Regions from separate parts of the Pantoea sp. X-Soil-ISGK-259 genome, predicted to be linked through region 1. Evidence: riboswitches for the same ligand, from Rfam matches in the RefSeq annotation. Region 1 holds a riboswitch; the other holds the start of a gene.

The links. A riboswitch is a leader RNA that binds a small molecule or an ion and turns the genes downstream of it on or off. The one in region 1 is predicted to bind fluoride.
Region 2: it holds a riboswitch for fluoride, as region 1 does, so the genes downstream of both, crcB (fluoride efflux transporter CrcB) here and AC6I77_RS22500 (DHHA2 domain-containing protein) in region 1, are expected to answer to the same signal.

The regions. Positions count from the first base shown of each region.
Region 1 is NZ_AP035989.1:55,681-59,083, forward strand. Features, by position in the region: gene AC6I77_RS22490 (TDT family transporter) at 144-1,304, shown strand; gene AC6I77_RS22495 (uracil-DNA glycosylase family protein) at 1,301-1,900, shown strand; fluoride riboswitch at 1,950-2,019, shown strand; gene AC6I77_RS22500 (DHHA2 domain-containing protein) at 2,098-3,006, shown strand; gene AC6I77_RS22505 (universal stress protein) at 3,003-3,403, shown strand, end outside.
Region 2 is NZ_AP035986.1:3,837,720-3,841,122, reverse strand. Features, by position in the region: gene AC6I77_RS18300 (zinc-binding alcohol dehydrogenase family protein) at 1-300, shown strand, start outside; gene AC6I77_RS18295 (nucleoside hydrolase) at 310-1,230, opposite strand; fluoride riboswitch at 1,348-1,423, shown strand; gene crcB (fluoride efflux transporter CrcB) at 1,513-1,890, shown strand; gene AC6I77_RS18285 (sugar phosphate isomerase/epimerase family protein) at 2,018-2,833, shown strand; gene AC6I77_RS18280 (alpha/beta hydrolase) at 2,830-3,403, opposite strand, start outside.

The DNA of each region.
Region 1 (3,403 bases):
TCCCTCACTCCGGTGCAGTAACAGTCTTTCGCAGGGTGAGGGAGGATAAACCACTTTTACAGATTTATTTTAGCTGAATAACCTGTTTTAAAGATTTACGTCTGCATGCCTATACTGTTTCTGTTTACACAGGAGATCCCGGCATGAACGATAAAATATTTACCCTGCATAACGGAGCACGCCCGCTGAGCGCGCTGAGCAGCCCGAAAGAGGCCATACGTCAGTTCACGCCAAACTGGTTCGCCGCCACCATGGGAACCGGTATCCTGTCGCTGTCTCTGGCGCAGTTCCCCTGGCCGGTTCCGGGATTGCGCCTCGTCGCGGAAGGGCTGTGGATGTTTAACATCCTGCTGTTCAGCGTTTTTGCCGTGATGTATCTGGCCCGCTGGGTCATGTACTTCGGTGAGGCAAAGCGCATCTTCGGCCATTCAACCGTGTCCATGTTCTTCGGCACCATCCCGATGGGCATGGCGACCATCATCAACGGCCTGCTGGCGTTCGGTCTTCCCCGGTGGGGCGCAGACGTCATTCCGGTGGCGCACGCCCTGTGGTGGCTGGACGTGGCGATGTCGCTGCTGTGCGGCGTGTGTATTCCTTACATGATGTTTACCCGGCAGCAGCACAGCATTGACCAGATGACGGCCGTCTGGTTACTGCCGGTTGTGGCTGCCGAGGTCGCGGCGGTCAGCGGCGGCCTGCTGGCGCCGCACATTGCCGACACCCACGCGCAGCTCGGCATCATTATTACCAGCTACGTGCTGTGGGCTTACTCCGTACCGGTGGCGCTGAGCATCCTTGCCATCCTGCTGCTGCGTATGGCCCTGCACAAGCTGCCGCACGAAAGCATGGCAGCCTCAAGCTGGCTGGCCCTGGGGCCGATTGGCACCGGTTCGCTCGGTATGCTGGTCATCGGCGGCGATGCGCCCGGGGTGTTTGCCGCGGCGGGCATGCCGGAAATCGCTCACATCGCGCAGGGCGTGGGGTTCGTTGCCGGCATTCTCTTCTGGGGCTGCGGCCTGTGGTGGATGCTGCTGGCCACGCTGATAACCGTGCGATACTTTCGTGAAGGCATTCCGTTCAACCTGGGATGGTGGGGCTTTACCTTCCCGCTGGGCGTGTACACCGTCGCCACGCTGAAGCTGTCCACCCTCGTTGACCTGGCGTTCTTTAAAGGCTTCGGCGCGCTTCTTGTCGTCATGCTGGCCGCCATGTGGCTGCTTGTCGCTGTGAAGACGGTGCGCGGGGCATGGAGCGGGAAACTCTTTGTTTCCCCCTGCCTGGCAGGCCTGGACCGGAAGTCGTGAGTGAAACCTGCACGTCGCTGCTGGACCCCTTTCTGCGCGAGGAGCGCCTCGCGGCGATTACCGCGCCGCACGTAGCCGCGCTGAATCGCTGGGTCAGCGGGCAGCGTCAGGCCGGCGTGGAACTGCCGTGGTTTGATCCGGCCGACGGCGGGACCGGGGCCGGACTGCTTGTCCTGCTGCAGTCGCCGGCGCGCAGCAGCCCGTCACCCCGGTTCGTTTCGCGAGATAACCCGGGGCCGGCCCAGCAGAATCTGGGGCGGTTTCTGGCGGAGGCCGGTATTGCGCGCCGGGACAGCGTGCTGTGGAATACGGTGCCCTGGGTCAGTGACGGGCCGCAGAAACGGCCCTCAGCGGCGGACATCCGCAGCGGCTGCGCCTGGCTTGAGGGCGTGCTGGCGTATCTGCCCGCGCTGCGCGTGGTGGTGCTGGCCGGTGCCGTAGCGGCGCAGGCCCGCGGGACGGTCAGCTGCCTTCGCCCCGGCGTCACGGTGCTGACTATGCCTCACCCCAGCCCGCTGTCGCTTTGCACAAGCCCGGCAGTGCCGGAAAACATCCGCCAGGTGCTCCGCGAGGCACGCACTGCGCTGGCGGGCTGAGAGCGCCGCCGGAATAATACTGACAGGTTTTGCAACCGGCTCTATACTCACAGTACAGGGTGATGGCGTTCCACCCTTCCCAACCGCTCCGTTCAGGAGCTGATGACGCCTGATGTGACTCTTGATTTTCAGGAGGTGCGTCAGGCCGTCCTTACTTTCCTCCCGGCCTGCGTACTTCCCTCTATGGGGAGAGACCTGTGATACACGTTTTTGGCCACATTAATCCTGACAGCGACGCCATCTGCACGACCGTCGTCACCGCACACTGGCTGACCGGGCGCGGAATGGATGCCCGCGCATGGCGTCTCGGCGAGGCTAACCGGGAAACCCGCTTTATCTTTGACGCCGCCGGCCTCACGCTGCCGCCGCTGCTCGCTTTTCCGCTAAAGGATGAACGGGTCTGGCTGGTCGATTTCACCGAACCGGCACAGGGGCCTGACGACCTGCTCCGGAGCAACGTCGTGGGCATCACTGACCACCACCGGCTGGGCGGGCTGATAACGCAACTGCCGCCGGAGGTACATATTCGCCCGGTTGGCAGCAGCGCCACGCTGCTCTGGCTGCTGATGGACGCAGAAGCGCGCCGCATGCTGCCCCCGACGCTCGCCGTGCTTCTGCTGGGCGCACTCCTGAGTGATACCGTGAATCTTCGCTCGCCGACCACCACCGAAGACGATATCCGTTCGGCGACCGAACTGGGCGCACTGTCTGGCGTAAACCGCAGAGCCTTCGCCCGTGACCTCCTCACCGCAAAAACAGACGTCAGCGGCCTCAGCGCACAGCAGCTGCTGGACAGGGACCTCAAGGCCTTCGTCATTGCCGGCACCGACGTGCGCATAGCCCAGATTGAGGTCAGCTCACCGTCACAGGTTGCCCCCGTGATGAACGACCTGCTCGCAGCACTGGCGTATCTGGCAGACCAGTCGGGAGCTGGCCTGGCGGTGCTGATGCTGACCGACATTCGTACCGGGTTCTCAACGCTTTACTTCGCCGGGCGGGAGAGCGTTAACGTCGCCTCCTGCTCCGTACCGGGCATGCTCAGCCGCAAAAAGCAGCTTCTGCCGTGGCTTGAGTCCCGCCTTAACCAGAACGGAGGTTCATTATGACCTGCTACACCCACGCACTGATACTTGTGAACGATAAAAACGACGGCACTCTTCTGCTGAAACGGGCGGTCGCGCTGGCGCAGCCGCTCGGCATGAAAATCACCCTGGCGCACATCAGCGACGACTACCGGGAGATGAACTACGTGTCTGACAGCCTGATGGACGACGTCGTGTCGGAGGAGGTGCTGAAAGGCAAAGCGTTTATGAGTGAGCTGGCGGCCTCCGTGCCTGAGACGGTAGACACGCGGGAGCTGGTGACCATGCGCCGCGTTGAGGACGTGGAGAAGTGCATCGCGGAGCTGGGCGTGGACCTCGTGCTTGCCGGGCACCGAAACCGCTTTATGGGAATGCTCACCTCCCGCTCGGCGGACTACATCAACCACCTTACGGTGGATGT
Region 2 (3,403 bases), on a different replicon from region 1:
ATGAACAATGCGGTTAACCTGATGCGACACGGCGGCACAATCGTCTATGTCGGCCTGCACAAAGGCGATCTGGTTATCCCTGACAGTGAATTCCACAAAAAAGAGACCACGCTGATGGGCAGCCGTAATGCCACCCGCGAAGATTTTGATCGGGTAAGTGCACTGATGGCCAGCGGCCAGCTGCGTGCTGAAATGATGCTGAATCATCACCTGGCTTTCTCCACGCTGGATGAAACCTTTGAGTCGCAAGTCATCAATAATCGCGAACTGATCAAAGGCGTGATTCACTTCGACCGCTAACGCGGCGTTTCAGGGCGCGGTGAGGGTTTCAAAGAAGTGCGCCCGCACCGCGTCGGCATCCACGCCGAGCGCGATACGCTGGGCGGGCAGACCGGCAAAGGGATCATCGCGCGACGCCAGTGCGCCGAGCTTACGCACAGTCTGACCGCAGGCGATGCCCTCGGTGATGACCCGCAGCGGACTTTCAGTGAGGGTAAAGGCCTGCGGCAGCGTCAGCCACGCCACTGCCAGGGTATCGTGCAGCGCCATACCGGCAAAACCCTCCTTTGCCAGGCTGTAAGCCAGATAAGGACGACAGATAGCGCTCAGCACCGGCTGGTTCAGACGCTGAACCTCATCACTGCTGATTAACACCTTGTGCGTGACATCCAGCGGGATGACCACCACGTTCAGCGCCGAGGCGAGCACCTGATCGGCGGCATGCGGATCTTTCCAGATATTAAATTCGCTGAAGGGCGTCACGTTGCCGCTGTGGCCATCGGTGCCAAACGCGCCGCCCATGATCACCAGCTCTTTCACCAGCGGAATAATATCCGGCGCCTGATTAATGGCCGTGGCGATGTTGGTCAGCGGACCAATCGCCACCAGGGTGATCTGATGCGGCTGCGCCCGCACGCTGTCGATAATAAACTGCACCGCGCCTGGCGCCTCATCGCTGCAGGCATTATCAAACGCATCGCCCAGCCCATCTTCTCCGTGCAGCCGGGCGGGCGCAGAGGGCGCCAGCGCCAGCGGCCGTGAACAGCCGCGATAGACCTCCGCGTTAATCGCCATTTTGTCGCAGAACAGCCGGGCATTTTTCACCGCCTGACCCACCGCTACGTTGCCATACACGGTGGTAATTCCCAGCAGATGCTGCGTCCGCGCCGCATAAGCCAGCGCAAAGGCATCATCCACGCCGATATCAGTATCAAAAATCAGGGTACGCATAGGCTCTCCGCAACAGGCTGTAAACTCTCAGCATTACCCCGCCAGCGGGCAGGGCGTCAAGCGATTCATCCGCTATGCGCACAGGCTTGCCAGCCTGAAACGGGCGTCGTATTATCACCGGCTCAAGGTGATGGCGTGCCACCTTTCCCAACCGCCGGTGGGCTTTACACCGGCTGATGACGCCTGACACTCAATCCTTTCGCGGGAGCTGAGGTGTCAGGCGCAGTTTATCTCTGCCTTTCTCCCCTCAGCCCGGCATTACTCTGTTATCAGGAGCAACACATGTTTAAACCGTTACTGGCTGTGATGATCGGCGGCTCTGCCGGCTGTGTACTGCGCTGGCTGTTCTCTATGCGTTTTAATGCGCTCTTTCCTAATCTGCCGCCCGGCACGCTGCTGGTGAATCTGATCGGCGGGCTGGTGATCGGCGGCGCAATGGCCTGGTTTGTGCGCCATCCCGACGTGGACCCGATCTGGAAACTGCTGATCGTCACCGGACTCTGTGGCGGCCTGACAACATTCTCCTCGTTTACTGCGGAATTAATGGGTCTGCTTCAGACCGGAAAATATATGTGGGCGATGGCCAGCGCGCTGGTGCATGTGATTGGCTCACTGCTGATGGCGTTTGCGGGTTTTGCGCTGGTCACGCTGCTGGGCTGATCTGGCTAATCGGCGCTTGTCTTAACGCTTAAGAGGTAGATACTGTTTCAGGTTTTACGCCCGCATGGCTATTGCGGGCGTAACGCTGAACGTCACCGATTATTCCGGACGATTAAGGAGCCGAGCCATGCGAACCAATCCTACCTTCCTTAACCTGGTGTTGTTAAACGGTGAACCCGACCAGAAACTGCAGGCGGCGCGCGACGCCGGTTTTGATCAGGTCGAGATCTGGCGCGAGGATGTTGACGCATACGAGGGCGGTGCGGCAGCACTGGCTGAGATCAGCGCACTGAAGGGACCTGGCTTTACTAATCTGCAGGTGCTGCGCGATTTTACCGGCGCACCGGGTGCGCTACGGTGCCAGAAGCGCGAAGAGCTTCGCCAGTTTATACAGATTGCCCGGACGCTGGGCTGCGACACGATTCAGGCACCGGCCAGCACCCGTGAAGATTGCTGCGCCGACCAGATTGATGATGACCTGCGCTGGATGGCCTCTGAAGCTGCACGCTACAACATGCGCATTATGTATGAGCCGATGGCCTGGTGCAGCGTGGACAATACGCTGCCGCTGGCGTGGCAGCGATTGCAGCGGCTCGATCAGCCCAATATCGGGCTGGTGGTGGATCTTTTCCATATCTGCGCACTGGGCGGTGACGCCTCGCAGCTGGACGGCATTCCTGCCGACCGTATTTATGAAGTGCAGCTGTGTGATATGGCCGCGGTTCCCGCGCAGGATAAGCAGAGCCTGATGGCGATGGCAAAACACCATCGTCAGTTGCCCGGCGATGGCATTATTGATGTTGAACGCTTCGTCGATAAGCTGAAAAGTGCGGGCTATCAGGGGCCGGTGGGCATCGAAGTCTTTAATGATACGCTGAAACGCCTGCCGCCCGACGTCGCAGCACGTCATGCCTGGCAGGCGTTAAACCGCTACTGGGGTTAATCCTGTAAACACTGGCCGATAAATCCGGCGGCGTGCATAGCACCCTGAGCGGAAATAGTGTGGCCGGTGGCGGGTTCAAAGCGCGCGTCGACCGGCACCAGTGCTGCCCGGAGTCGTGCTGCTGCAGATTCGCTCTCCTGCCACGGGATCACCTCATCGGCCTGACCGTGAATCAGCAGCGCGGGCACATGAGCCTGCGGGGTTAATTCACCGTCAACCGCCAGACGCCCGGAAAAGGCGACCACGCCTGCCAGCGGATAACGGCCTGACGCCAGGGCATCCAGTGCCATGATCGATCCCTGCGAGAAGCCGACCAGCACCACATCCTGCCAGCGTTCCGCGAAGCCGTGCTGCGCAATAATCTCGCTAAGGGTTGCATCAAATGCCGCCCGCGCTGCCCGAACACGGGCAGGCCTGTTCTCAGGTGTAATGTCCGCCAGGCTGAACCACTGCCAGCCAAAACCACCGGGAAAACGTTCAGGCGCATTGGGAGAGGCAAAAATCACATCCGGCAACAGCGTCGCCCAGTGACGGCCAATTGGTGCCAGATCGTCGCCGTTACTGCCCACG